Regions from separate parts of the Dokdonia sp. R86516 genome, predicted to be linked through region 2. Evidence: riboswitches for the same ligand, from Rfam matches in the RefSeq annotation. Region 2 holds a riboswitch; the other holds the start of a gene.

Region 1 (15,605 bases), 1.5 Mb from region 2:
CCAATACCTATCTTGTGAATGCCAGCTTTACCCAATCTATCAGGAGTATCTAAGCGATAGTCAAAGTTTGATTTTCTTCCTTTAGGGTGGTGTGTTTTGTACGTTGCCTTATGATAGGTCTCTTGATATACCAATACAGCATATAAACCAGCACTAACGAGTTGTTCATATTCCTCTTGATCCAGTGGCTGCACTTCGATACTTATATTTGAAAAATGTGCTCTGATGAGTTCAATTGCGTGCTTAAGATAAGAAACACCAACAGTCTTATTTGCTTCTCCGGTAACCAGTAATATGTGATCATATCCTTTAGATTTTAGAAATGCAACCTCTTTTAGGATCTCTTCATCATTGAGTGTTCTACGAGGAATTTTGTTAGTCATACTAAAACCGCAGTACGTACATATGTTTTGACACTCATTAGACAGATACATCGGAATATACATTTGGATAGTATTACCAAATCGCTTTTTAGTAAGCGCATGGCTACGCTGTGCCATTTCCTCAAGAAAGTCTTTGGCAGCAGGAGAAATGAGTGCTTTAAAATCTTCCAATTCTATTTTTTCCTTATCAAGAGCATGCCGCACATCTTGTGCTGTGTAGCTATAGATTTCATTCTCTACGGTATCCCAGTCATAGGTGTCAAAAGTGTTTTTAAAGGACATAGGCAGTTGTTTTAATTAAGAAAAGAAGTGAGCGGGCTGCTAGCTTCTGCATATGTTTTTACGGGAGCTAATTTTGCATTGTAAGCCATGCGACCAGCCTGTACTGCCATTTTAAATGCTTTTGCCATAGCTACAGGATTTTTAGACACTGCGATGGCTGTATTTACTAAAACAGCATCAGCTCCTAACTCCATGGCATAAGCCGCATGCGACGGACTACCAATTCCAGCATCTACTATTACTGGCACCTTACTTTGCTCAATGATAATTTCTAGAAAGTCTACCGTTTTTATTCCTTTATTAGTACCTATTGGAGCTCCTAGGGGCATTACACATTGTACGCCCACATCTTCCAGCCTTTTACATAACACGGGATCTGCGTGTATGTATGGCATCACTACAAAACCTAATTTTACTAGTTCTTCAGCGGCGTTGAGGGTTTCTATAGGATCTGGTAAAAGGTATTTGGGATCTGGGTGAATTTCTAGTTTAATCCAATTAGTCTCTAGTGCTTCACGTGCTAGCTGCGCTGCAAAAACGGCTTCTGTTGCAGTTCTTACTCCAGAGGTGTTAGGTAGTATATTCACATGAGGACGCATAATGCTTTGCAGCATAGTATCCTCTTCATTTGCAACATCTACACGCTTTAGAGCAACGGTTATTAGTTCGCTTTCAGAGGCTATCAAAGCCTCTGTCATCAATTGATTTGAACTAAATTTTCCCGTTCCAGTAAATAATCGTGAGCTGAATTCCTTATCAGCTATTCTTAAAATATCGTTCATATATTATTTAAATGTATGGCGTTGTTCTTCTATTAATGATGCTCCTAGGGATTGCTGGAAGGCTTCTATTTTTGTAAAGTCATTGGTAATTTCTCTAGATACAGCGATTCCATGAATACCTGTTTCTAGTAGATTTGTTACTTCGCTTAAAGTGATTCCTCCGATTGCGATAATGGGAGTTTTAGTTTTTAATTCATCTGTAATGAGACGATAACCGTTAAAACCTAAAATTGGGCTTAAATTCTTCTTGGTAGTTGTAAATCGTAAGGGACCAAGACCTATATAATCCACATCTTTGTCTATTAATGATTGACAGTCTTCTAGTGTATTTGCAGTACCACCTATAATTTGCCAAGAGTATAAATACGCTTTAGCGACAGTAGGGCAGGAGTCGGTTTTTCCTAAGTGCACACCATCTGCTTTTACCTCTTTTGCTACTTCATAATGATCATTAATGATGAGTTTTGTACGGTATTGTGCGGTTATTGCTCGCGCTTCTTTTGCTGTAATTAGTACCTGATCTAAAGAGACATTTTTTAAGCGAAGTTGCACCAGTGTTGCTCCATGCGTGCAAGCATTCTCTATGTTATCAAGATGCACTTCTGGCGTTTTGCCCTGAGAGATATAATGTAGTTTTGGTATCATTACGATTTAATTTTTATTGTTGGATAACTGTGTTGTCCCAGTAAGCTATCGGTTGAATTTAAAAAGGCCTCGGTATAATATTTTGCGTTTATTGAAGCCTCTTCTATGTTTTGCCTTAACAGTATATTACTTGCTAGCGCAGCCGAAAGCACACAACCGCTTCCATGTTTTTGTAACATCTTTTCTGCCTTAGGAGTAATATTTTTTACAACGGTTTTACTGTGGTAAAGCACGTCCCAACCTGTTTTATCCTTTCTATGTCCACCTTTTAAGTGAATATTTGTGAAGCTGCTTATGTGTTCTATCGTTTCTTCAATACTGAGGTCTGGATACAGTAGTTGGATCTCATCATAATTAGGAGTAATCACATAACATTGTGACCATATTTTATCCAAAATATCTTGATGCTCGAGGCTATGAAAATCAAAGCCAGCGCTCGCCTTTATGATGGGATCTACAATGATTTTCATCTCAGGATTAAGCATATGTAACCTCTCCAAAACAAGAGAGAGCACTTCCCAAGATTGAATAATACCAATCTTCACTACGGAGATTTCAAATCGTTCAAAAAGTGTTTCTATTTGCGAAATAATCACAGCTTTGTCTATCCACACACATTCTTTAAAATCGACATCATTTTGAACCGTGACTGCGGTACACACTGATAAACCGTATAGCCGGTGCACTTCAAATGTTTTAATATCTGAAGTGATTCCTGCGCCACTTGATGGGTCTAAGCCTGCAATGGTTAATATGTAATTGTTTGTTTTCAATACTATATTCTACTTTCTATTTGGGCGTTCCCTTTCAGGTCAGGCTTTCGCTACTCGCTTTTTATGAATGAAAAATTCATAAAAGAGCTCAGACATGCCACTCAATCCTTAACGCGAACTGTTTTATGCATGATTATATGTGCTTTCCTGATGTGTTAATATTCTCAAAAAACTGCTTCTATATTTTTAAAACTCTGCAACGGATTCACTGCTTTCCATATACTTCCTAAAACTGCAATTCCGTTATAGCCTAGTTGTTTGACTTGTGCTACATTTTCTGGGCAGATTCCGCCCAAGGCAATGATTGTTTTATTGCTATCAGTTACATTAAAGCCGCGCCCACTATAGCCTTCTTTTGAAATGGAATTAAATACAGGACTTAAAAAGTGATAATCAAATTCAAAATAGCAGTCTTCTAGAGCTTTCAAATCATGAAAAGAGGAGCTTATCGTTTTTCCAAACATATTTAAACCTTTAAAATACTTACCAGGATTATCTATGTGATCTATGCGATGTTGTTCCTTAAAATGGATTCCTTTTAAATTAAATTCGTTGATGACTTTATGGTAATCGTGCACTACAATCCTGTCATGAAATGCAGTATCTATCTGCTGTATGTAGGCACAATATTCCTCATAACTTTTATGTGGTTTTCTTACATGATAGCATGCTAATCCTTGTTTAAATAACTGGTTGAGTATTTCTACTTCATTAGGGATATCATATTCTGGTGATAGTACGATGATCATCTTTTTGAGTTAAGGATTGTAATGAAAATCCTTTTGCCTTTTTCTGGCAAAAGATTGTAGTGGAAAGCCTGCCCACGCTTTTGCAGCGTGGGAACTCCCACATCTTTTTTACAGATATACTTCGGAACCTTTGGCTTTAAATTCTTTAGACTTTTCTTCCATACCTTTTTGGATGACCTCGTTATCAACTATGTCATTTACAGCAGCAAAATCTCTTACTTCCTGAGAAATTTTCATGGAGCAAAATTTTGGTCCGCACATGGAGCAGAAGTGAGCCACTTTTGCTCCAGCAGCTGGTAAGGTTTCATCGTGATACTCACGAGCGCGCTCTGGATCGAGCCCAAGATTGAACTGGTCTTCCCAGCGAAATTCAAAACGCGCCATACTCAGCGCATTATCTCGATGTTGCGAACCTGGGTGACCTTTGGCCAGATCTGCAGCGTGAGCAGCTAGTTTGTAAGTAACCACACCAACGCGCACGTCTTCTTTATTGGGTAATCCAAGGTGTTCTTTAGGAGTAACGTAGCACAACATCGCACAACCGTACCAGCCTATCATGGCAGCACCAATTCCAGAGGTAATATGGTCATATCCAGGCGCAATATCTGTGGTAAGCGGCCCTAAAGTGTAAAATGGAGCCTCATCGCATACTTCAATCTGCTTCTCCATATTTTCCTTAATCATGTGCATCGGGACGTGACCAGGACCTTCTATAAAGCACTGTACATCATGCTTACGAGCGATTTTTGTGAGTTCGCCCAGCGTTTCTAGCTCAGCAAATTGTGCCTCATCATTTGCATCTGCTACAGAACCAGGGCGTAAACCGTCACCCAAAGAAAAGGCAACGTCATATTGCTTTAAAATCTCACAGATATCTTCAAAATGTGTGTACAAAAAGCTCTCTTTATGATGGGCAAGACACCACTTTGCCATGATAGATCCGCCGCGAGAGACGATACCCGTCACACGATTTGCGGTCATAGGCACATAACGTAATAACACACCAGCGTGTATGGTAAAATAATCTACGCCTTGCTCTGCTTGCTCAATCAACGTGTCTTTAAAAATCTCCCACGTAAGATCTTCGGCAACGCCATTTACTTTTTCTAATGCTTGGTAAATAGGAACCGTTCCCACGGGAACAGGGGAGTTGCGTATGATCCACTCGCGGGTTTCATGTATGTTTTCACCCGTAGATAAATCCATGATATTATCTGCGCCCCAGCGGCATGCCCACACGGCTTTTTCTACTTCTTCCTCAATGGACGAGGTAACTGCCGAGTTTCCAATATTTGCATTAATCTTCACCAAGAAATTACGTCCTAAAATCATAGGCTCTGCTTCTGGGTGGTTGATGTTTGAAGGGATTACGGCACGACCTCTTGCAACTTCTGAGCGTACAAATTCTGGCGTGATTTTATCAGGAATAGACGCGCCAAAATGTTCTCCTTTATGTTGCTTTCTAATCTCCGTCATCTCATCGATACGCTGATTTTCGCGAATAGCGATATACTCCATTTCTGGAGTGATGATTCCTTGTTTTGCATAATGCAGCTGCGTGACATTTTCACCTTTTTTTGCACGCATAGGTTTCTTTAAAAGCTTGAAACGCATATGGTCTAGACTCTTATCATTAAGACGCTCATTGCAATAGGTAGAGGAGTAGCTGTCTAATTGTTCTACATTATTGCGCTCTAGAATCCACGACTCACGGATGCGTTCTAAACCGCTGTGTATATCGATTTCTTTGCTTGGATCTGTGTATGGACCAGAAGTGTCATACACCGTTACTGGCTCGTTTGACGTTTTCCTTTTGGTCATTGAGTCCACAGTATCACTAAGCGTAATCTCACGCATAGCCACTTTAATCTGTGGGTAAATCTTACCGTTTACGTAGATTTTTTTTGAATTAGGAAATGGATTTCTGGTAATGCCGCCTTGCTTAGGCGCAGTGTCTCTATTTTTCATCTTTCTGGATTAATTAATGATGTTTTCTTACTCTTGAAGTACCTAGAAGTCGCTATTATCCACCTTGTGTGGCTTTGATAATAAGAACCGCATCACCATCATCAGGAACGGTGGAAACCCATTGTGATCTGGTAATAATGCGCTCATTAATAGCCACAGCAATCCCACTAACCGAAATGTCGAGTTGCGTGAGAATCTGGTCTAGTGTGACCTGTGCTGGAAATTGATACGAGGTTTGATTGACCTTTATGTTTATCATGTTTAATACAATTATGAAGCATAGTGCCTCGGTTATATAAACGATAAAGGAATGAGAAGGATAGAATTAAAAATAGAGGAAATATGCAGGAATGCACTACCTCTAACTTTTCCCTACGTTGGTATTAACCAAATCAGGTTCTAAGGATTTTTCTCAAACTAATTTAATAGCTACTCCTAAAGTTTAGACTTTAAAAGTAATAATTATTCTCAATTAGACGAGAGAAAATGTAAAAAAATTAAAATGTTATGTTTTGGTTGGTAGGTTTTTATGGGGATTGGAAACGTAATCTTTTTACTTATAAAATACCTAATAAACCCTTATAGATATAGCATAAATCAGCTATTACTCACCGGAAACCGCATTACAAAATGGGTGCCTTCATTGGGTGTACTTGTACAGAAGAGTTCGCCTCCATTCATTTCTACGAAGTCTTTTGTAATGAGTAGTCCAAATCCAGTCCCTTGTTCTCCCTTAGTGCCTAATGTTGTTTTTGGTATGCAATCTTTAACTAGATTTTTATGCCAGCTAGTTGTCATTCCCACACCAAAATCTTGTACGCCTATTTCAATACCCTCAGGCCCTTTTTTGCTTGATAATATGACATTTTGATTCTTTGTACTAAATTTTATGGCGTTTGAAATCAAATTACGTAATATCACTTTAAACATATTTTCATCAATAAATAGGGTAGGGGTTTCAATTTCGAATAATAGCTTTACATCCTTTTCTTTTGCTGGGCGTTGAAATTGCTTAGCCATAGTATTAAATATTTCTTCAATATCGCACTGCTTTTTATTGAGTTTAATTCCTTCTAGCTGATTATATGACCAGTCTAATAAGGCGCTTACCATGGCAATTCTCTCATCCAACTCATTTTTGAGACTTTGTGAGATTTCTTTTAGTTCATTGTCCTCTATTTGGTTTTCAAGTAGATTGACCAGTAAAGAAATATTATGCAGCGGTCCTCTAACGTCATGTGTAAGCAAAGAAAACAGCTTGTTTTTAAGAGAATTGACAGATTCAAGTTCGCGATTTTTACTCTCTACATCTTGCTTTGCAATTTGTAGATCTTTCGTCTGCTTATCTACTTCTAGAGCAAGCATTTTATTAGTTTCTACCTGCGTCCTCATGTTAGACTTTTCTATAAACTTAAACTTATAACTAACGAGAATAGAAAATAAAATAAGTTGGAGTGTAATAAGTAATGACGTAATGAATACGATAAACTCCCTATCAACATTATAGTTTTCCTTTAAAAACCATGCACTTATATAGATGACTGAAGAGAGCAGCATCGGGGAATACGCATACAAATAGTATTTATTAAAACGCTCTTCATTAAATAAGCGAATCCCAGAGAAAATATTCAAAAGTACAGATAGCAAAGCAGTAATGGCTGCAGACATTACGAGCGAACTATGTAACCAAGGAATATGGATAGTTAGAATATTGAGAACAAAAAGAATTGGAATTATAACTGTACTATATTTTAAAAAAGTATAACTACGTGATATTTTAGGATGATTGCCGCGATGAATATTTAAATAATTGGTTGTAAACAATAAAAATCCAAAGGTGGTAGTCATTGCAGAAATAAGTGATCCATTTTTTTGAATAACCTCAGGAAGAAATCCGTCTGGAAAAAGTGACCAACTCCAATGTAGTGTAAGTCCAAAAAGAATGATACAATAGTGACACAGAATTTTGTGCCTTAAAATTAAATAAGAAACAAAGTGATATACTCCGAAAACACCAAAGATGGCGGTAAATGAGGATACTATTAAAAAATTAATATCAAAACTATTCATATGGGGCGGTGGTTAGTTAAGAATATAATACAAGTACAATAATTAAGAATACTTGATTTTCATCTAGATTCTTAATTACGTTTCTAAGGCTCAAAACTTATATAAAATGTAATTACAATTAGGGGTTATAATAACTTAAATATGAAGTAGTTGTCTCTGTAATATAGTAAAAAAATCAATCCTTTGAAAATTGTCTACTTAAAATTTACAGTAAACAATTTTGAATTACAGAAAATTTAGTTGGTGAATTCTAAAAAATAAGCCGATTCTTTATAACGTATATTTCTCTTAACAATACAAAAACAGCTCACATATAATTACTGAATATTAGATTTAAGCATCTATAAATAAAGAAGTAACAATTATTTATTTTGTGTGCATTTTATCGTAATAATGTCTTTTCCAGTGACTTTTAAATTATTCTTTGCTATCTTACTACTGCCCCAAAAGTTATTTAAGTTGAAAAACAAGCTACTTTTAGTCCTATTTGTATACTGCTATTGCGTGCCTATTTTATCACAAAATAGCGCTAGTGGCGATATAGATAGCGTGGATATTTTAATTTCCTCTTCTAAGGAGGAAAACATAAACGGGAATTATAAGGATGGATTAAAATTTGCAACATCAGCCGTGCAATATGCAAATCAAGGTAAGGATAAAACCTTACAGGCAAAGGCTTATGTGAGTCTGGCAAATACCTATCAAGCTATAAAAGATTTCGCTTCCGCGAAAAAGTACTATAACCTCGCACTCGGTAAAAAAACAGATGATTACTTTGTAAACGTAGCTTCACTCAACGGTCTCGGTAATATATACTCAATGGATATAACCACGGCAGACGAGGCTGCTGCTTACTTTGAAAAGTCTATCGTATACACACTAGAGGCAGGCAAAAATGAGCATTCCTTTTATACCTATTACAATATATCGGGTATGTACCTAAATTTTAAAGATCCAGATAAAGCATATCCTTACATTCTAGAAGCCGATACGTTGTTGCCTCTCATTGAGAAAGAAGACCCAATCTACGGGCTTTTACAGCAGTTGAACTTTGCTATTTATCACAACCAAAAAGAAGATCATAGACTGGCGCTCAGCTTTATCAATAACGCACTAGAAATAGGAGAGGAGCATAGCCTCACCAGAGAACTCATAGATATTTATGATTTTAAAAGTGAGATACATCAAGAGCTAGGAGAATATGATGCGGCTCTGGAAAGCCTTAGAAAACATTTCTATTATAAAGACTTAGATTTTAATGAGGTAAAAAATCTCCAAATAGAGCAAGTTGAAGCAGATTTTAAAGTAAAGGAATTCCAACAAAAGGCTGAATCGTCTCAATTAAAATCTAACGCTATCTTTATAGGAGGTATTAGTGCGCTGCTATTTTTAAGTACCGCCTTTTTAATCTTTTATAATCACAAAAGGCGGTTGTCATTCTTAGCACTTGAAAAAAATAATAAAGCACTATTACAAGCAAAAAATGAAGCAGAACACGCCCACAAATTAAAATCTGAGCTACTAGTTAATATTAGTCACGACTTGAGAACACCCTTATACGGAGTGGTAGGTATTACGGAGATGCTTATAGAAAACCCTTCCATTATTAAGACAAATAAAGGTCTTTTAAATGCTTTAAAATTCTCTGGAGATCATTTAAAATCGGTGGTAAATAATATATTGAAGATTAATGAGGTAGAGTCTAACAACCTTACGATTAAGTGTACAAAGGTTCATTTACGTAACCTCTTAGAGAATATTACCACCTCCATACATTATCTAGCAAACGAGCAAAAAACGGAACTAAAACTAGCAATTGCAGATGAGATTTCTAGCTACTACATCTTAGATGAAACTAATCTCACAGAGGTTCTTTTAAAACTCATTGATAATGCGCTTAAAAACACAAAGAATGGTACTGTAACGCTCAGTGTAAATTTAGCTGAAAGAGAAAAAGGTAAGGATCACATCGCTTTTAAAGTCTCAGACACAGGAACAGGCATTTCTAAAGAAAATCTAGCAGTCATTTTTGATAGTTTTAAACAAGCTAATACAGAAGAAAACACCTCATACGGCATTGGTCTTGGACTGCCTATCGTTAAGTCCTTGATGAAAGTTATGAGGAGTAAATTATCTGTCACAAGTGAAGTAGGAGTAGGATCGCAATTCTCGTTTATCCTAGCATGCGAAGTTGCAAATGAGATTGATGAGCAACCGGTGATTTCTGAATCTAAGAGTCTAGAAATACTAGTGGTTGAGGACAATAAAATCAATCAACTAGTAACTCAAAAACTAATAAGCACACTAGGTCACAACTGTACCGTTGCTGTAAATGGAGAAGAAGCTATAAAAGAATATCGCAACACCCATTTTGATCTCATCTTAATGGATCTCAATATGCCCGTGATGAACGGATTTGAAGCCTCAGAAGTTATCTCTTCAGAAAATAAGGATATACCCATCATAGCCTTAACAGCTCTAGAAATAAGCGAGGTAAAAGAACGATGCCACAATGTGGGCATACGTGATATTATCAATAAGCCTATAAACAAAGAAGCGCTTGAGGCTATCATAGAGGAGAATGTACACTGTACAGATACTATCTAGACTTAAAAAAATGCACAACCTCCCGCATAGAGTTCATACTTCCTCTTTGTTAAGCAATCAACATCTATTCTAAGGTAAATAAAAACTGTACGTGAGCAGTGATATGCCTTGGACTTTTATGTGGGTAGTTAAGCGCTTTTGTGGTGGGGACATTACGGAAATAAATTGGACGGTGATTGTCGGCATGAAAGATTCTTTACGTAGATGAACAAAGGATTAGCGATGTCGTTTTATCTGTAACTATTTCAAATAGTGCTGAAAAGGGTGCTATCCTCCCTTTTTCTAGATATATCAATTTGGACTAAAATGTTCTGCGTTAGGTCACTTGAATTTTGGTAAAAAGCCAAAGTTTAATACTTTATTCCCTTTATTTTTTTCTCGACAAATGTTTCTCTACAATATTCATGGAAAACTCTTTTTACGAAACGAAGATAGGAGAGTAGTGGAGTGGATAAGTGTGTTAATAATTCTAAATGAAGTTATTGTAACATTTTTTATTATTACTATATTCACGATATGAATTTTATCGATTTATTTTCTGGTGCAGGTGGACTTTCTGAAGGCTTTATTAAAGCTGGGTTTAATCCTATTGCACATGTTGAGATTGATTCTCATGCCTGTAATACATTAGAAACTAGACTAGTTTATCACAAGCTAAACCAAGAAAATAACCTAGGGCATTACTATGATTATTTAAATAAAAAAATCTCACGTGAAAATTTTATATCAAAATTTGGAGATAATTTTTTATCAGATTCAGTTTTAAACATTGGAATTGGAGGAAAGAATAATGATATTATCTTTAATAAGATTGATGAATTGGCTGGAAATAATGAAATTGATTTAGTTATTGGTGGTCCACCTTGTCAAGCTTATTCTTTAGTTGGTAGAGCAAGAGATAAAAGAGGAATGAAAGATGATCCTAGAAATTTCCTATATAAAGAATATGCTAAATTTTTAAAAAATTATAGACCAAAAGCATTTGTTTTTGAAAATGTTTTAGGGCTTGTTTCTGCTGAAAAAGGTTTGTATTTTAAAAATATGCAAAAATATTTCCGTTCAATCGGTTATAATTTAGACTATAAAATTCAACATTCAGAAGATTTTGGAGTACTCCAAAAAAGAAGAAGAGTAATATTAATTGGTTGGAGGAAAGATATAGATTTTGAGTATCCAATTTTTGATAAAATTGAGCATAGCTTTAAGGTTAGAGATATTCTAACCGATTTAAAAAAACTAAAGCCAGGAGAACAAAAAAATATTACTAAATATAAAACAGACACTACTGATTATTTGAATCAATTTGGATTACGAAATGGAGTTGAATTTGTTTCTCAACATATTGCTAGACCGCATAATGATAGAGATTTAGAGATTTATAAAATTGCTATCAAAAAATGGAAAAATAATGAGAGATTGAAATATCCAGATTTGCCTGCTGAATTAAAAACACATAAAAACGAGAAATCTTTTTTAGATAGATTTAAAGTAGTTGATGCAAATGGTTTATCACATACAATGGTTGCTCATATAGCTAAAGATGGTCATCATTATATTTATCCTGATGCAAAACAAGTTCGTTCTTTATCTGTAAGAGAAGCTGCTAGAATTCAATCCTTTTCTGATAATTTCTTTTTTGAAGGAGGAAGAAGTGCAGCTTTTAGACAAATTGGGAATGCAGTACCTCCATTAATGGCAAAAGAAATTGCTGATAAAATTATTAAATTATTATAATGTGTAAAAACGATAACTTATATAATATACGACCAGCAGCAAGACTAATTACTACAATTGGAGAAGACTTAATTGGTGATTCTTATGCAGCAATTATAGAGCTTGTTAAAAATTCATTTGATGCGGATGCAAATGATGTTAACATAACTTTTGAATATGAGGATGAAAAATTACTAATTGAAATATTAGATGATGGTCATGGCATGTCCAGGGAGACTATTTTGACAAAATGGCTTGTGCCTGCAACTGACAATAAATTAAAAGAAAAATCTAGTCCGAAAGGAAGAAATTTTCAAGGGAGAAAAGGAATAGGTAGATATGCAGCTGCTATTTTAGGACAAAAACTTAATTTAAATTCAATTGATGAATTAGGTGAAGAAACGAGTGTTGAGATAAATTGGGATGTTTTTGAAGAAAAGGAGTTCTTGGAGGAAGTTTTAATTGAAGTCGATACAGAGATTACTAAAAAAAGATCAGGCACTAAATTAGTAATTGAAGCTAAAGGTGAAAAACTTAATGAATGGGGAAGACAAGAATTATTAAAACTAACAAGAGAGTTAAGAAAATTAAAATCACCAATATTAAAAGATAATATTGAGGATGAAATTTTTAATATTAATCTTGCTTTTATCAATTGTCCTTTTGAAGAATATAATAATCAAATTTTTGAGATTGAGGCACTACCAATAAGCAATTTTTTTGATTATCGAATTAGTGGAGTAGTTGATGATGTTGGAAATTTAGAGGCTACATATGAAAATAATTATGATGAAAATTCGGTACATGATAACATTTCCTTTAATTTAAAATTACAAGATGAATTAAATTATTGTGGTCCGATAAAGTTTGATTTTCGTGTATTTGATAGAGATCCTGAAGCTATTTCAAACCTAATTGATAAAGGATTGATTGACCCAATCACAAAATTAGCAATAGGCAAAAGGGAAGCAAGACTAATGCTAGATGAGGCTTATGGTGTCAATTTATATAGAGAAAGTTTTAGAATCAGGCCATATGGTAACGGAGGGATTGATTGGCTTGATTTAGATAAAAGAAGAATTCAAAATCCGTCATTTAGAATTAGTAATAACCAAGTTATTGGATTTATAGAAATTACGCCTGAAGAAATTTCGGGCTTAAGAGAAAAAAGTGCTAGAGATGGTTTGAAAGAAGATTCAAATTATTTTGGATTAGTCGAAATTCTACAAACAGTAATCAGTGAACTTGAATCGAGAAGGTTTAATTATAGAAAGAAAACAGGAAAAGGAAGGAAAGTTGATACTACAAAAAAAGAACTTGAAGAACTATTTGATTTTGAAAGTCTTTCTAAAGATGTTAGTAAAAAGTTAGACTCTTTAAAGGCTGATGACAATACAATTAATGAAATAAAGTCTTTAATAAAAAAAGAAGCTGAAAAAAAATCATTACTTCTAAACAATATTCAAAAGACTATTGCAATATATCAAGGGCAAGCAACATTAGGAAAAGTTGTTACAGTATTATTGCATGAAGGAAGGAAACCTGTAAGTTATTTTAAACAACAATCTCCAAATTTATCTAGATGGCTGAAACATTATAAATCCAAAGGCGATTGGAATGATGATATATACGATGATATTTTAGATAGATTAGAAAACTATAAAGAACAAAGTGCTTTTCTTTCAGATTTGTTTAAAAGATTAGATCCACTGGCAAAACAAAACAAAGGTGATAAAAAAGATTTTTCAATTTTAAAAGCTATAAGTAAAGCAGCAGCAATATTTAAATCAACCTTTGAAGAAAGTTTTATTGAATTTAATTTAAATGGAGAAGAAACTCTTTTACTTAAGGGATGGGAAGAAGATATGATTATCATATTTACTAATTTGATAGAGAATAGTATTTATTGGTTAAATGAATTACAAAATAAAAATAACAAGAAAATTTCAATTTTTATTGAAGAAACTAAAAAGGATATTATAGTCCATTATAAGGATAATGGATCAGGTATAAATAAAGATGATATCGAAAGTGCAGCAATATTTAATCCAGGTTTTTCTAAAAAAGTAAATGGAACAGGATTAGGTTTACCAATAGCTGGAGAATCTGCAGAAAGGCTTAATGGGAAAATTTTGGTCCATGATATAGATGTAGGAGCATATTTCACATTAGAAATTAAAAAGTAGTATGGCAATAATTGATATTCTAATAGTAGAAAACGATCCAAATGATATTCAAGCTTATCAGGATACCATAAGGACCTTGAATATGGAATATGATGGAGATCATGTTATAAATCCAGTTGTCAAAACTACCGAAGAAGAAGGTCTAAAGGAATTAGAAGAAAAGGAATGGTCTGCTGCATTTATAGATTTAAAGTTATCTACAGAAGACATCTTAAGTGCTGAAGAAGGAAATAATTTAGTAAATCAAATTTACACTAAAAGACGGTTTCCTGTTTATATTATCACTAATACTCCCGGAGATGTAAGTCCGGATTTTATTCAATCAGACTTTTTAAGGATTAAAACTAAAGACGGCATTGATTACAATGAAGTTTTTAGCGACATAATTAAAATTCAAGAAACTGGAATTCTTAAAATTATTGGAAAACAAGGTCAAATTGAAAAATATTTAGATAAAATATTTTGGGATAATTTATCAACGTCAATTGACTTGTGGTCTAAAGATAATTCAAGAAATTCCGAGCAAAAAGAAAAATCCTTACTGCGATATACAATCCTTCATATGCTCGAATATCTTGATGAAGCAAAGTATCACCCAAGTGAGTTTTATATAACAAAACCAATTAAAGAAAACATATTTACAGGTGATATAGTTGAATATTTAGGTACACGCTACATTGTTTTGACTCCTTCTTGTGATATTGTCATTCGTCATGATGGAACCAGAAATACTCGAAGAATTTTATTTTGCAAAATAAAAGAATTAAAAAACGAAGTTGAAAATTATCAGTTATTAACGAGAGAAACCAGTGCTAATAATAGAAATCGCGCGCGTTTAAATAGATTTATACAGAACAACTCTAAATCTAATTTTCATTTTATTCCTAGGCACAATGATATTGAAGCTGGTTTAATTGATTTTCAAGATAAAACTACAGTTGGAGTTAGAGCAGTTGAACGTAAATTAGAAAAAGGTGAATGTAAAAGGATTGCGACTGTTTCTATGCCTTTTTTGAAAGATATTATATCAAGATATTCTAATTATTATAGCAGGCAAGGTTCTCCTGACTTTAATTCTGATGAAGTATATAGTTCAATATTTAATTAGTAAGTTGTTGACCTCATAAAATTTTAGCTATAAAAACAGGAGAGAGGAGCGTCATATTTTAGAGGGCTAGCAATACATATTTATAATGTTTAAGACTAGTTCAAAACAATCTTAATCAGTTACAATGTTTTCTAGAATATAGCGATTGAGCACCAAGTTTCCAAAGTTTTGTGCAGCCTTGTTTTTTCTGTTTCATTTTTCATCAAAGAAAAAAATGAAAGGAGCTAAATCAATACTATGTTATTTCTATATTACATAATATTCAAGCTATCAACAAAAAATAATAAACAGCGGAAAGATCCCCAAAAAATCGCTCAAACAAAACCATCCCGCACATTT
Region 2 (15,605 bases):
AAGTCTACTAATACAGGCTTATCGCTGTTTAATACTTGCTCTTCAAATGTCGCATCTGTGATTTCTAATGCCATAACTATATGTGTTTAATGTATTCTTATTAATTTCTGTTATGCAAACTTAGTCAATAATTAATCCAAACCTTACAACGCTTATATCAGCTTTGATTATAGCGTCATTGTGACAGTTTATCATACGTTCATTGACAGGATAACACTTATTATCGTCTATTACCAAAAACTTGTAACGCAAAGTATGCTAATGTAGCTAGCGAACCTATTGCAGCAACAAGGTACGTTCTTGCAGCCCACTTCAAAGCATCCTCTGCTCCATCATACTCTTGTGGTGTTACCATGTTTTCTGCTTTGAGCCAAGCTAATGCTCGGTTACTTGCATCATACTCTACTGGCAGCGTGATAAGACTAAATATAGTCCCCATAGCATATAGTGCAAGACCAATAATAGCCACAGTACCTCCTATTGAAGTAGACGCCATGAGCGCGACACCACCCATAATAACCCACATACTCATTTTTGAAGCAATGTTTACCACGGGTACAAGCTTGGATCGCATTTGCAACCAACTGTAAGCTGTAGCGTGCTGTATAGCATGACCTACCTCATGCGCAGCAACCGCTGCTGCCGAAGCATTGCGTTGCCCGTAAACCACATCACTAAGATTTACCGTCTTATCTCTAGGGTTATAATGATCTGTAAGCTGTCCAGCTACAGAAATTACTTTTACATCTGTAATTCCATTATCGGCTAGCATTTTTTCGGCAATCTCTGCTCCAGACATCCCGTTGCGCAGCTGCACTTCTGAATAAAATTTAAATTTACTTTTGAGCTTGTTGCTTACTAGCATACTCACAAGCCCGATAGCTCCTACAATAATATAGTAGCCCATATATCCTCCTAACATAGTCGTTTATTTTAAAGTTGTTTTTAGGTTTCTAAAGTTACAAAAGTATTATGCACAAATTAAGCCAAGATTACAATTCATCTTTTTATCATCAAGAGCCTCAAATACTCGGTGTAATAACAACTACATAAGATTATGGAATACATATGTTGTTTTTTAAAAGTACGCTTTCGCGAAAGCGTAACCCACAACCTATATTGCTAGCGGAACATATGGCACATCAAAAACCTCCGAAATCTCTTGATACACAACATCACCTCCTACGATATTGACTCCTTTTTTAAGAGTAGCATCTTTAAGGCACGCAGATTTCCAACCTTGGTCTGCAATTTTCAATACATAAGGCAAGGTCACATTAGTAAGCGCTACGGTGGAAGTATAAGGCACTGCACCAGGCATATTTGCCACGCAATAATGCACCACATCGTCTATAATAAAGACTGGACCTTCGTGCGTAGTAGGTTTTGAGGTTTCTACACAGCCACCTTGATCTACAGCAACATCTACAATTACGGTACCTGGACGCATCTCCTTGAGCATGTCTCGAGTAATAAGTTTTGGCGCTTTTGCCCCAGGAATAAGAACACCACCTATAATAAGGTCGTGCGTTTTTATATGCTTACGAATATTAAATTCATTTGAAAATTCTGTCACCACGTGTGGCGGCATGATGTCATTTACATGACGTAGTCGCTTCATGCTAATATCTAGGATGGTTACATGGGCACCTAATCCCGCAGCCATTTTTGCCGCTTGAATTCCTACTACTCCTGCTCCTAAGACTAACACCTTACCAGGACTCACTCCAGGAACTCCACCTAGAAGTACGCCTCGCCCTTTTACGGGCTTCTCTAGATATCGTGCTCCTTGCTGTATAGACATACGACCTGCCACTTCGCTCATAGGCGTAAGTAACGGGAGCGAACGGTCTTCCTCTTCAACCGTTTCATAGGCTATACATATAGACTCGCTGGCAATCATCGCTCTGGTGAGCGGCTCACTAGAGGCAAAGTGAAAATAGGTAAATACAATTTGATCTTTCTTAATGAGCTTGTATTCTGGCTCTATGGGTTCTTTTACTTTCACAATCATCTCTGCGCTGGCGTAGACCTCCTCAATCGTATCAAGGATTGTTGCACCCGCATCTATATAATGTTGATCTGTAAAACCACTATTAAAGCCTGCTGCTTTTTGAATATGTACACTATGACCTCTCTTTACGAGTTCATAGACTCCGCCGGTGGTGATACCCACCCTGTTTTCATTGTTTTTAATCTCTGTAGGAACACCTATTACCATTGCTTGAATTTTGGCGTCAAGGTAACAGCAACACGAAAAAATGCAGATTATAAAATCCTAAAAATCAAGGGCTATCACAATGATATTATTAAAAATACCTATGGATTTCTAGCAATCTGGAAATGTTATTTTTTACCGTATTTTATTTTAAAATAGAGTAATAAGAAAGAAGAGACTACAGTAATTGCATTTGCTAATATAATGGCGAGACTTTCTTTAAGAACTCCATAAACGAGCCAGAATACAATCCCTACAAAAAACATAGTAAACATAGGAAGACTCAGGCCTGAGACATCCTTAGTTTTCCAAGTTTGATACACCTGAGGCAAGAAAGCCGCCGTAGTTAGTGTAGCTGCAACCAGACCTATAATTTCTATGTTATCAATTCCTGCCATAGCAACAACGTATTATTAATGTAATTACAAAACAAAAGCCTGCTCGTGAGCTATTAGAACACAAGCAAGCTTTATATTACAGCTAGGTGTTACCCTACTATATTTACAATCTTACCAGGCACGATAATTACCTTTTTAGGCGTACGACCATCTAGATACATTTGTGTTTTCTCATTTGCCATGACTACTTTTTCTATCTCATCTTTAGATAGATCTAGTGGTAATTCTAGCGTAAACTTCATCTTCCCATTAAAAGAGATAGGATAGTTCTTTGCACTTTCTACAAGATGACTTGCATCAAATATTGGGAAAGCAGCCTCAGAGATACTTTCTGAGTGTCCAAGCTTGCTCCAAAGCTCCTCTGCGATATGCGGAGCATAAGGAGCGATGAGTATTACAAGAGACTCCAGCACTTCACGAGAAGTACACTTTTGTGCTCCTAACTCATTTACAGCAATCATAAATGTAGATACTGAAGTATTAAAACTAAAGTTCTCAATATCCTCTTCTACCTTTTTTATTGTTTTATGTAGAGTTTTGAGGCTGTCTTTACTTGGCGCCTCATCTGTTACATTAAAAGCTTCGTCTGCTCCATTGTGGTAAAGCTTCCAGAATTTCTTTAAGAAGTTATGTACTCCTGTAATTCCTGCCGTGTTCCAAGGTTTTGCTTGCTCCAGTGGCCCTAAGAACATCTCATACATACGAAGCGTATCTGCTCCGTATTGCTCACAGATTTGATCTGGATTTACGACGTTATACTTAGACTTAGACATTTTTTCAACCTCGCGGCCTACTTTATAAACACCATCTTCTAAGATAAACTCAGCATTTTTAAATTCTTCACGCCAGTTCTTGAAAGCTTCTACATCTAGTTCATCAGATGCGTTGACTAAGGAAACGTCTACGTGGATTGCTTGATAAGATTTTCCTTCTAACAACCCAGCAGAAAGAAATTTACTCGTTCCTTCCTCTCTATACACAAAAGCACTCGTCCCCAAAATCATCCCTTGGTTAATCATCTTTTGGAAAGGTTCATCTACACCTACGTGCCCTCTATCTTTTAAGAATTTCACCCAGAAACGTGAGTACAACAAGTGCCCCGTTCCGTGCTCAGATCCTCCTATGTATAAATCTACATTACCCCAGTAATCCATTGCTTCCTTTGAAGCAAAGACTTCATCGCGCTGTGCTTTCTCCATATATCTAAAGAAATACCAACTACTTCCTGCCCAGCCTGGCATGGTATTGAGTTCTAGCGGGTAAATCCCATTATCCTCGGAGTTCTCGACTGCGCTCGAACGGACATGGTCGTTTGAAACAACTTTATTATTCTTAGTATCCCATGCCCATACATCTGCACGGCCTAGTGGTGGCTCGCCTTCTTCTGTAGGCAGGTATTTCTCTACTTCGGGAAGTTTAATAGGTAAATGAGCAACGTCAATCATCTTTGGGATTCCGTTCTCATAATACACTGGAAATGGCTCTCCCCAGTATCGCTGGCGGCTAAAGACCGCATCACGCAATCTATAGTTTGTTTTACCTGCTCCTGCGCCTATTTTTTCTAACTCATAAATCGCAAGTTTTACGGCTTTCTTATATTTTAATCCGTTTAAGAAATCTGAGTTTGTGATAACCGTAGTTGCCTTATCTGAAAAAGCTTCTTCTGAGATATCTACACCTTCAAAAACATTAGGAATTGCAATATCAAATTTCTTTGCAAAGTCATAATCACGTTGATCACCACAAGGAACTGCCATCACGGCTCCTGTACCATAACCAGCAAGTACATAATCACCTATCCATACTGGAATAGGCTCCTTTGTAAAAGGATGCTCTGCATAAGCTCCAGTAAATACACCAGAGATGGTTTTTACATCTGCCATACGCTCACGCTCAGAACGCTTTGCAGTTTTTTCAATGTATGCTTCTACAGCTTCTTTTTGCTCTGGAGTAGTGATTTGAGCTACTAACTCATGTTCTGGCGCTAGTGTCATGAATGACACTCCAAAAATAGTATCAGGGCGAGTTGTAAATACTTCTACACTTTCGGCATGATCTTTAAGAGGGAATGTAACCATCGCTCCTACAGATTTTCCTATCCAGTTGCGCTGTGTTTCTTTTATTGATTCGCTCCAGTCTATTCCTTCAAGTCCTTGGATTAAACGCTCTGCATAAGCAGAAATACGCATAGACCATTGTGTCATTTTCTTGCGTATTACTGTGTGACCACCACGCTCAGAAACCCCGTTTACGATCTCATCATTTGCAAGTACGGTTCCAAGTGCTGGACACCAGTTTACTTCCGTTTCGGCGAGATAGGTAAGGCGATATTGTAAAAATATATCTTGTTGTTCTTTTTCTGTAAATGCATTCCACTGCTCTGCAGTGAATGGTGTGATATTATCATCACAAACAGCGTTTACCTCTGCATTTCCAGTTTTCGCGAAAGCGGAAACCAACGTTTCTATCGCTTCTGCTTTATCTGTATCCTTATTATACCAAGAGTTAAAAAGCTCTGTAAAAATCCACTGCGTCCATTTGTAGTACTCTGGATTTGAGGTACGCACCTCACGACTCCAATCAAAAGAAAAGCCAATTTTATCCAGCTGTTTTCTATACCCAGCAATCACATTTCCTTGATTATCTACACCGCCCTCAATATTCACCTTTGTAGTCACTGCAGGATGCTGCCCGGTCTGGATTGCATACTGCTCTGCAGGTAATCCAAAAGAATCGTATCCCTGTGGATGCAATACATTAAACCCCTTTAAACGCTTGTAACGCGAGTACACATCACTTGCAATATACCCAAGCGGATGACCCACGTGAAGCCCTGCCCCAGAAGGATAAGGAAACATATCAAGCACATAATATTTAGGTTTATCACTGTTATTTGACGCGTGAAAAGTGCCTTTATCTGCCCAGTATTGTTGCCATCTGGCTTCTATCTCGTTAAAGTGGTATTTCATTGTATATGTATTATTTATACGCTTTCGCGAAAGCGTGCTCTTCCTCATTTAAGGGGGCAAATTTACAATTAATTATGGGGAATTATAAAGTAGCTAACAACATGCTTTGGTTATCATTATAATACTCACTTTTGTATACTAACTGTAATGGGATTTCTTGTCGCTGCGCGCTGTCGAAATGACTATTTTCTTGCCTGTTGTTCTTGAGGTAATAGTAGTTCATAAATCATCTCGTTTACTGGTGTAGGCACACCAAGTCGTTTACCTTCCCTCATGATATAACCATTAAAGTTTTCTAGTTCGCTAGGTTTTCCAGCCATGATATCGCGTTGTGTTGAAGCTGTGGTCTCATGCGCTTGCTTGCTAATGGCTTCAAACATATTTTCAATGGTTTTCTCTGGAAGTACAATTCCTTTTGCTTTTGCCACGTCAAATACTTCTTGCGCGGTCTTGCGCATCAGTTCTTTTATATACGGTTGCTCTCTCATCACGCCTATAGGCACTCTTGTTAGTCCGCCTATGGCGCTTATGGTTGTTATAAAAAGAAACTTTTGCCAGATGGCTACTTGAATATTATCTGGCACAGCAGCATTAATTCCTGCATCTGTAAATACAGACACTATTTTTTCTAGGCGCTCTGTCTTACTATTATCCTGCTCTCCAAAGAGTATTGCAGGCGCTATATCTGGATTAGAAATCACTCCTGGCGCTTCAATAAAACTAATCATACGGCAAAGTCCTGCCAGCACCTGTGACTTAGGCACCACCATATTGAGAACCTCTACGTTACTTGCTCCATTTTGTAAAGGCAAATACAATGTATTTTCATCACAATATTGCAATATATCTTTTACAGCACCTTCTATCTGATACGACTTCACTCCAAAGATGACTAAATTTGGTGTTTCAATCTTACTAAGATCATCTGTTGCTAGATACGGAGTCGCTTTAAAATCTCCTGTTATGCTGTTTACCTCAATACCGTTTTCTTGTATGGCCTTAAGGTGTTCTCCTCTAGCAATCATGGTTACTTTATTTCCAGCAAGCGCGAGTTTCCCTCCAAAGAATCCTCCCACGCCACCGGATCCGTAAATTAAAATATGCATTGTTTTATAATTTTATAAGAACTAGAGAATGCTAGTCAGTTTAAAAGTACAGTAAGCGGATTTATTTTTTCTTTATAATATCTTAATTAAAAACTCTAGTATATCTTTGCAAAATCTCAAAGGGGTGCTTTTATACGAAGCTGAGATTATACCCATTGAACCTAGAACAGGTAATGCTGTTTAGGAATGAGGAACTTGTTTTTCCAGATAACGCTATACAAATTAGCTTTTCTAGTGTTACCATATTTCTCTTGAGAAGCACTACGGTGCACCCTCTTCAATATGTGCTCACGGCACAGGTATATAAATGCTAACTTATTAGAATATTTGCCCTTTGTATTCGTAACTAAACCATATACGGATGAAAAAGATCCTATTGAGTATGATTGCGCTTGCAGGAATTACAGCTAGTGCACAAGAGAAAACAGTGGTAGACACTACAAAAGTAGAGTCACTTGATGAAGTTTTAGTACGTTCTGTACGAGTAAAAGCCGACTCACCTATTACGCATTCCAACCTTACAAAAAAACAAATTGCAGAGCGCAACTTAGGACAAGACATTGCTACGCAGCTTAACTTTTTACCAGGCGTAGTGACTACCTCAGACGCTGGTGCTGGCATAGGTTACACTGGTTTCCGAGTACGTGGTACAGGTAACCAAGGGATTAACGTTACTATAAATGGAATTCCCTATAATGACTCAGAAAGTCTTACTACCTTTTTTGTAAATCTTCAAGATTTTACATCATCCGTAGAAAGTTTACAACTACAGCGTGGAGTAGGTTCTTCTACGAATGGACCTGGAGCTTTTGGAGCAAGTCTTAATATTCTTACAGATGCAATTTCTAATGAGGCATATGGTGAGATTTCTAACTCTTTCGGATCTTTTGGGACGCGACGTCATAATGTGAAATTTAGTACTGGATTACTCAATGACCATATTGAGATATCTGGTCGTTTATCACAAATTAAATCTGACGGTTATATCGACCGTGCATCGTCTGATCTTAAATCTTACTTTTTGCAAGCAGCCTATAAGGATGATAATACGCTTATCAAGCTTATCAACTTTGCAGGATCTGAGGTCACATACCAATCTTGGTTTGGGATAGATGCAGAGACGCTAGCCGAGGATAGAACCTTTAACCCAGCAGGACAGTTTACAGATGAGAATGGTGAGACACGCTTTCACGAGAATCAAGTAGATGATTACAAGCAAGATCATTACCAATTGCACTGGAACCAGCGTTATGACAATAACTGGAGCACACAGCTCAGTTTAAACTACACCTATGGTAGAGGCTTTTTTGAAGAATATAAAGAGGATGAAGATCTTGCTTTTTACAGTATTTCCCCTGTAGTTATAGGTAGTGAAACCATAGAAACATCAGATATTATAAGACGTCGCTGGCTAGATAACGACTTCTATGTGGCAAGTGCAACGGCAAATTACAAGGACAACATGGTTGACTTTGTAGGTGGTGCTTTGGGTAGCATTTATAGAGGAGACCATTTTGGCGAAGTGATATGGGCACGATTTGCTGGTGATTCTGAGCTAGGAGATAATTACTATTTTGGAACGGGAAGTAAGAATGAGTTTTCTGCTTTCGCGAAAGCGAACTTTAAATTAAATGATCAATGGCAATTTTATGCAGACATTCAAGGTCGATTTATCACTTATAAAACTGACGGAATCAATTCTGACCTTGATGAATTTTTGGTAGATGAAAACTATGAGTTCTTTAATCCAAAATTAGGTTTGAGCTATAAGATTAATGCAGAAAATCAGTTATATGCCTCTTATGCCCGTGCAAACCGTGAGCCCAACCGTGGAGATTTTGAAGACGGCAATCCACGCGCAGAAAAACTAGACGACTTTGAGCTAGGATGGAGATTAAATACAGAGACCGTCACCTTAAATGTGAATGGTTATTTTATGGATTATGACGGGCAGTTAGTCCCTACTGGTGAACTTGATAATGTAGGAGCGCCTATCCGAATTAATAGTAATAGCTATAGAGCAGGTATAGAAATAGATGCTGCTATAAAGCTAAGTTCTAAGTTTACTTTACAACCTAATATTGCATTAAGCACAAATAAGAATAGAGATTTTCTTTTTAATCTAGATGGTGCGATTACAAACCTAGGTAATACAAATATTTCATACTCGCCTAATCTCGTAGCTAGTAATATGCTTACCTATAAGCCTAATGCAGATTTTAGCATAGGTTTCTTATCGAAATTTGTAGGAGAGCAATATATGGGTAATATAGATAGCGAACTTTCTAAACTTGATTCTTATTTCTTAAATGATTTGAGTATTCAATACGAGATTAAGGAGGTTCCGGTATTTAAGTCTATTCTCCTCAATGGACTTGTGAATAATATCTTTAATAAGAAATATATCTCAAATGGATACTTCTTCACCTATAATGATGATTTCTCAGTGCCTAATGAGATTACTACCATTGAAGGAGCGGGCTATTATCCGCAGGCGGGAATTAACTTCTTAGTAGGAGCTACTCTTAAATTTTAAGGGATAAAAGGTCTTATTATTTAATTTTCGCTATATTTAAGTCGCTAAAAATAAACAATATGTAATCAGTTGGGGGACTGAACTACAAATTGTAAGTGAGAAGCCGCCTCTTTTGAGTCGGCTTCTTTTTTTACTTTTAGTTAAATACGGTGATGCTATTACCAGAAGAATTTACTCGGTAATTAAGCATTGTATATTCTAGCACTTCATTATTAGACTGCCCAGTAAAGAGATTGTAACTATTATCATCATCACACTGGCATTTTACATTGATACCATCTATAACCATAAGTGAGCAATCGTTAGGTGCATGGTTAGGATCTGATGCTTCCCATGCAACAATACTGCTACCTGTATTAATAACAAAAAGACCACGTATACCTCCGTTTTGAACATAGATAGGATTACTTGGAATTTCTAAATCTAGTACCTGTATAGCACTCAATTGTGTAGAAAAGCTCACATCTAGTAAGAAAGGATTACGCTGGTTTCCATCATCACTATTTGTACATGAAAGACAAATAGTAGTAAGAATAACAAAGGTCAATATCTGACGCATAGAAGGATTTTTTTTACGCTTTCGCGAAAGCGTGATTTCAACAATTTAGGCTCGCAAGGTACCATAAAACGGTAAAGGATTTAAAATATTTTGTATATTCGTGAGACACGTCCCGAAGAGGGACTTTTTTTATGTGTATGCATAAAATGACAACATTTTTAAACTAATTATACTTAAACCGGATCTATTATGAGTAAGGTAAATTATTATACAGCAGAGGGCTTAAAGAAGCTCAAGGACGAACTCAATCACCTACGTGATGTGGAGCGCCCTAAGGCGTCACAAGATATTGCAGATGCTCGTGACAAAGGAGATTTAAGTGAGAACGCCGAATATGATGCTGCAAAGGAAGCACAAGGTATGCTTGAAATGCGTATTGCAAAACTAGAAAACCTAGCCTCAAATGCACGTATCATTGACGAGTCACAACTAGATACATCTAAAGTACTTGTGCACTCTACGGTAAAAATTAAAAATCAAATTAATGGTGCAACCATGACCTACAAACTTGTAGCTCAAAATGAAGCCGATATTAAAAAGGGACTGATCTCTGTAGACTTACCTATAGGTAAAGGACTCCTAGGCAAGGAAGTAGGCGAAGTAGCTGAGATTCAAGTGCCAAGTGGCGTGATGAAATTTGACGTTGTTTCTATCTCAAGGGACTAAGTAGAACTCGAAATTGAAGTTGAAATTGAACTAGAATTTGAAAAATGAAGTTGGCTAAATAATTATAATATGAACGACAAACGTTTCGATTTGAGTGAGCGACTGGAAGATTTTGCTGCTGCGGTTATTATACTTTACAGTAAAAAACCATCTTCATTTGCTGCAGAATATCTCGCAAAACAATTGATAAGATCATCTTGCTCATCTGCTTTAAACTATGGAGAAGCCTTAGGGGCGGGAACTACTAACGATAAAGTTCATAAACTCAGAATTTGTTTAAAAGAACTAAGAGAAAGCATCCGCAATCTCAACATTCAAGTTAAAGCAAATATATTATCAGAAAACAATCTCGCATCGCTCAGGAATGAAAACGATCAACTCATAAGAATAATCGTCACCAGAATTAAAAATAGTAAATAAGGAGCTTGTTCGAGTTCAGTTTCAGTTTCAATTTCAATTTCAATTTCAATTTCAATTTCAAATTATGCCAAGCATTTTCACAAAGATTATAAATAGAGAAATCCCAGGACACATCGTTGCCGAAGATGATAAACACATCGCCATTCTAGATGTAAATCCTAATGCAAAAGGACATACGCTTTGTATCCCAAAAAAAGAGGTAAATAAAGTATTTGATCTTGAAGAACAAGAATATCTTGACCTCATGCTATTCTCTCGCAAGGTTGCAATTGCTCTAGAAAAAGCAGTGCCTTGTAAACGCGTAGGCGTTTCTGTAATAGGTCTTGAAGTTCCTCACGTGCATGTACACCTTGTACCGCTACAAACTATGGAAGATATCCAGTTTAAGAAAAAAGTGACGCTTAGCGATGGGGAGTTTAAAGAGCTTGTAGAGGCTATAAAAGAGGAGTTTTAGAAACATAAACACCTGCTATTCAATTAATAATATTTCTAACTTTCTAAACTATTTGTAAGATTTTTCTTTGTTGGTTCGTTTTTTTTTTAGGTTTGAAACTCATTAATCTAAAAACCGATATATTATGAAGAAAATTATCAGCTCATAATTTGTTGCACTACTTATAGTAGCTTCTACTAATCTAAACGCTAATATTGTTAGTGAGGAGTTTTTTGATGCAGATTGTTTTACTGTTGCATCTCAAACAGAACAAGATTTCCTTGATAATATGGCAAATCAACATGCAATACCCTCTGCTGAAATTTCTTTTCGTGTTTTCGCAGCTGCATTTGACGCCTGTTATGAAACTCAAAACTAATACTTGAGTCTTTACATTTTTCAAAACCAGATACTAACATTACTATTAATTCTGACAGTATCTGGTTTATTAAACATTGACAACTATGAAATCAAAGTGCCTTATAGGACTTCTATTCTTTTGTGTAACATACTTAACTGCCCAATCTGGCAAAGCTATCTATAGTAAAGAATTAACATCGCTCAACAACGATATATCAAATCTTAGCCTTAAACAAAAATCATATAGAAAACAGATTTTGAAGAATCTTCAAAATTGGAATTATCAATTAGATTTTAATAATAAAAAAGCTAGCTACGCAAAACAAGAATCCCTCCATATAAAAACTAATCCGGTAATAAATTCTATGACCTTGGGTTTTGCTAATTTTTCAGGTAGTATTTATTTCGACACCGCACAAGATATTGTATTAAACATTAAAGAATTTGATGGAGAAAAATATATTATAAAAAAAAATAAAATCAATTGGACACTGTCAAAAGATACTCTTCAAATTGACAATTACCTTTGTTATAAGGCCACAACTATTGAAAACATATCTTATTCAGGAAAGGAGCAACAAATAAAGATTATTGCATGGTATTCTCCTGAAATATCATTGTCATTTGGACCCGACGGTTATGGAGGATTGCCTGGAATCATTATGAAATTAGAAAAAAATGGCACTACAACCACACTAAAAGAAATCCTGTTTTCTAAAAAAAATACCGAAGCAATAATTAAACCATCTAATGGAAAAGTGGTTACTGAGGATGAATTTAACAAAATAACTTCTTTAGCTTATAATAACATAAAAAACAAGTAACACTTGACAAATAAAACACGTACACACCTGTACTTCAATCAATAATATTTCTAACTTCGTAAACCATTTGTAAGATTTTTCTTTGTTGGTTTGTTTTTTTTTTAGGTTTGAACTTATTGATCTAAAAACCAATATATAAAGTATTATTTGCCTTAACAATTTGTCTAGCACTAAGTAGTTTCACAACAACGAATCTGAATGAGAGTGTATCAAATGAACAGTTCCCAATAGAAGATCTAAGCTGCTTTGAAGGAGCTCATAGTCTTTTCACATATTATTATGGAGGTGTTAACATAAGTAATGTAGGTGCTTTTAATCGCTTAGTTGCCTACTGCGAAGCTCAACAACAGTAACCAACATCAGATATGAAAAAAAATGTAATATTTTTTATCTTAGTTATGTTTACAATGCCCATCTTTTCTCAAGATGGGTATAATGTTTCTTACTTTATCTCTAAGACGACACCTCATGGCTCTATTGACAACTTAAGCACGCAAGCAAAACAAATGTCACAAAAACTTTTAGATGCTGCAAAAAGCGTACGTTATACACTTACAATAAATGAGAAAAGCTCCTATTTTAGCGCAGATGATTTCTTTAGCATAGGAGAGAGTACAAGTCTTGACCAAATCTATTTTGATTTAGCTAAAAAAACTACCTCATTTAACAAGGAGATCTATAGTAACTATTCAAATAAGAAAATGACTTTTGTTAAAGACTTGGTTGATAAAGACTTTATTGTCAAAACAGATCTTATTGATTTTAAATGGAAATTAATTAATGAAGAGAAAACTATAGCAAACCTTAATGCCTATAAAGCAGTTGGAACCTATTTTGATCCAATTAAAAACAGGGAAGCCACAGTAATAGCATGGTATGTACCTTCAATTCCAATTGCTGGAGGGCCAGACATATTTATGGGTTTACCTGGTCTCATTGCCGAGGTTGAATTAAAAGGAGCTATAGTAACTGTTGAAAAATTAGAAGATATAAAAAACCTTGAGATAAATAAGATAGATGATTCTAAGGCTATGACGTCAAATGAGTATCACAATTTAATCAAGGATTTAACTGGTAAGTTTATAGACGGTAATTAAGATTTTACTTTGCTGCTTCTCATCTTATAGTACTATAAGCAAAATCTTCCTTTCTATATTTAGAAGGAAGATCTAATAAGTCATAGGTCAAAAGATAATAAGCAGCATATTTCTCAATAAGAGAAGGACTTCACAAGTACAAAAATGTGTAAGTAGCTGTACTTCAATCAATAAAATTTCTAACTTCGTAAACTATTTGTAAGATTTTTCCTTGTTGGTTTGTTTTTTTTTTAGGTTTGAAACTCATTAATCTAAAAACCAATATATTATGAAAAAATTGATTTTACCATTAGCTGTAATTTTTATTACTATGAGTTCATTTACTGCTGCAGATAACGGAGACTGTGACGGTCTTGCTGAATGGTCGTACTACTCAGCGCTATATTGGGGGTTCAGCGAAGAATTCGCTACAAATGCGTATGCTGATACTTTTGAAACATGCACCTATGAAAATGGAGGAACTAGTGCTTTTACTGCAAATGTTGAATAAATGAAATACAGACGTATATTAAATCTAATTTGCATAGGCTTCAACTTAGTTTGGAGCCTTAATCTTTCAAGTCAGCATACCATTATTAATTATAGAGGAACTGCAATATTTAAATCAGCTACTGATTCGGAGTATAGTAATAATATGACTTTACTTACCAAACGTATAAACAACAGCTTAAAAAACATTGATATTCAAGTAAAAACAAATGGTGTTTTAAATATCGTTTCTTATGTAGAAAAATTGGAAAATGATTTTAATGGAGGCACTCTAAAAAATCTAACGCTATCGATGGCTTTAAATGGAAAACAAATCTTCACAGATTATAGCCGGCAAACATCCTATTATGAGTCATTAAGTTATAATATGTTGAGAAGTGTTTCAACAAGTAATATAGAATGGGAGATTCTTGATGACGTTAAAAATATCCTTGGATATAAATGCTATAAAGCACTAGGTAATATAGTGTCTCTAGATGAAGAATATAGACTCGCAGTACCCACAATTGCCTGGTTCTGTCCCGAATTATCCTTGAAAGGTGGTCCAACCGCATATGCTACTTTGCCTGGACTTATATTAGAGCTAGAAAATAAGAAAATGAAATTCACCGCGATTAGTATAGAAGAAAATAAAAACACACTAAGAGAGGTAAACCTAAAAAATAAAAAAATAAAATCACACAAAGAATTTGTCGCCTATTTTAGTGCTAATAATCCTTTATCTCGCTTGAATAATAAAAAATAGTTTATCAGCATATTGCTCAATAAGAGAGAAGCTTTCAATGAATCAGCTAATTAGGATATATTAACAATCAATAAAATTAAAATCTAATTTGCTCAATCAAGTTTTAAAAAACTCCTCAGTTACGGTCCTACTTTTACTAGTGGGACTTTCTTCATTTGCTCAAACAGTTGTATTGAATGGTAAAACACTAGACACCTTGCAAAGTCCTTTACCTAATACAAACATCCTCTTCTTCCCTACTATTCAAAACGAAGATAAAGTACGTTTCTCCATTACAGATCAAGAGGGTTTTTATCAAGTTACTCTTAAGGAGAACATATCGTATATAATGGAGATAAGCTATCTGGGATTTAATACTTATAAAGACACTATAAAGCTATCACAAGATACCACGAGAAACATCACCCTTGAATCCTCTACCCAAAGCCTTGAAGAAATCATTCTCACAGAGCGCACACCCATTAAAATACGGGAAGACACCATCACGTACCGCCCAGAAAAATTCTTAACGGGTGAAGAACGTAAACTACGTGACGTGCTTAAAAAATTACCAGGGCTAGATGTAGACCGCGCGGGAAATGTTACTGTAAATGGGAAAGAAGTAACTAAACTTCTTGTAGACGGCAAAGAATTCTTTACGGGTGATGAAAAACTTGGTGTTAATAATATCCCGGCAGACGTAATAGATGAGATAGAAGCACTAGATAATTATAACGAAGTTTCCTTCTTAAAGGGGCTAAGTGATAGCGAGCAACTGGCTCTTAACATTAAACTCAAAGAAGGTA

Evidence for each region. A riboswitch is a leader RNA that binds a small molecule or an ion and turns the genes downstream of it on or off. The one in region 2 is predicted to bind thiamine pyrophosphate.
Region 1: it holds a riboswitch for thiamine pyrophosphate, as region 2 does, so the genes downstream of both, thiS (sulfur carrier protein ThiS) here and SJY23_RS04110 (TonB-dependent receptor) in region 2, are expected to answer to the same signal.

What each region holds. Positions count from the first base shown of each region.
Region 1 covers NZ_CP138998.1:2,799,167-2,814,771, forward strand. The annotation lists gene thiH (2-iminoacetate synthase ThiH) at 1-665, opposite strand, end outside; gene SJY23_RS12525 (thiazole synthase) at 677-1,447, opposite strand; gene thiE (thiamine phosphate synthase) at 1,451-2,092, opposite strand; gene SJY23_RS12535 (hydroxymethylpyrimidine/phosphomethylpyrimidine kinase) at 2,092-2,865, opposite strand; gene SJY23_RS12540 (thiamine phosphate synthase) at 3,030-3,614, opposite strand; gene thiC (phosphomethylpyrimidine synthase ThiC) at 3,723-5,582, opposite strand; gene thiS (sulfur carrier protein ThiS) at 5,638-5,841, opposite strand; TPP riboswitch at 5,935-6,029, opposite strand; gene SJY23_RS12555 (ATP-binding protein) at 6,180-7,652, opposite strand; gene SJY23_RS12560 (response regulator) at 8,157-10,259, shown strand; gene SJY23_RS12565 (DNA cytosine methyltransferase) at 10,776-11,993, shown strand; gene SJY23_RS12570 (ATP-binding protein) at 11,993-14,158, shown strand; gene SJY23_RS12575 (hypothetical protein) at 14,160-15,266, shown strand.
Region 2 covers NZ_CP138998.1:894,191-909,795, forward strand. The annotation lists gene trxA (thioredoxin) at 1-74, opposite strand, end outside; gene SJY23_RS04085 (zinc metallopeptidase) at 221-922, opposite strand; gene ald (alanine dehydrogenase) at 1,115-2,221, opposite strand; gene SJY23_RS04095 (SemiSWEET family sugar transporter) at 2,347-2,616, opposite strand; gene leuS (leucine--tRNA ligase) at 2,706-5,585, opposite strand; gene SJY23_RS04105 (ketopantoate reductase family protein) at 5,768-6,691, opposite strand; TPP riboswitch at 6,802-6,894, shown strand; gene SJY23_RS04110 (TonB-dependent receptor) at 7,053-9,227, shown strand; gene SJY23_RS04115 (hypothetical protein) at 9,364-9,786, opposite strand; gene greA (transcription elongation factor GreA) at 9,976-10,452, shown strand; gene SJY23_RS04125 (four helix bundle protein) at 10,522-10,872, shown strand; gene SJY23_RS04130 (HIT family protein) at 10,937-11,326, shown strand; gene SJY23_RS04135 (GLPGLI family protein) at 11,770-12,489, shown strand; gene SJY23_RS04140 (GLPGLI family protein) at 12,855-13,586, shown strand; gene SJY23_RS04145 (hypothetical protein) at 13,897-14,076, shown strand; gene SJY23_RS04150 (GLPGLI family protein) at 14,077-14,820, shown strand; gene SJY23_RS04155 (outer membrane beta-barrel protein) at 14,909-15,605, shown strand, end outside.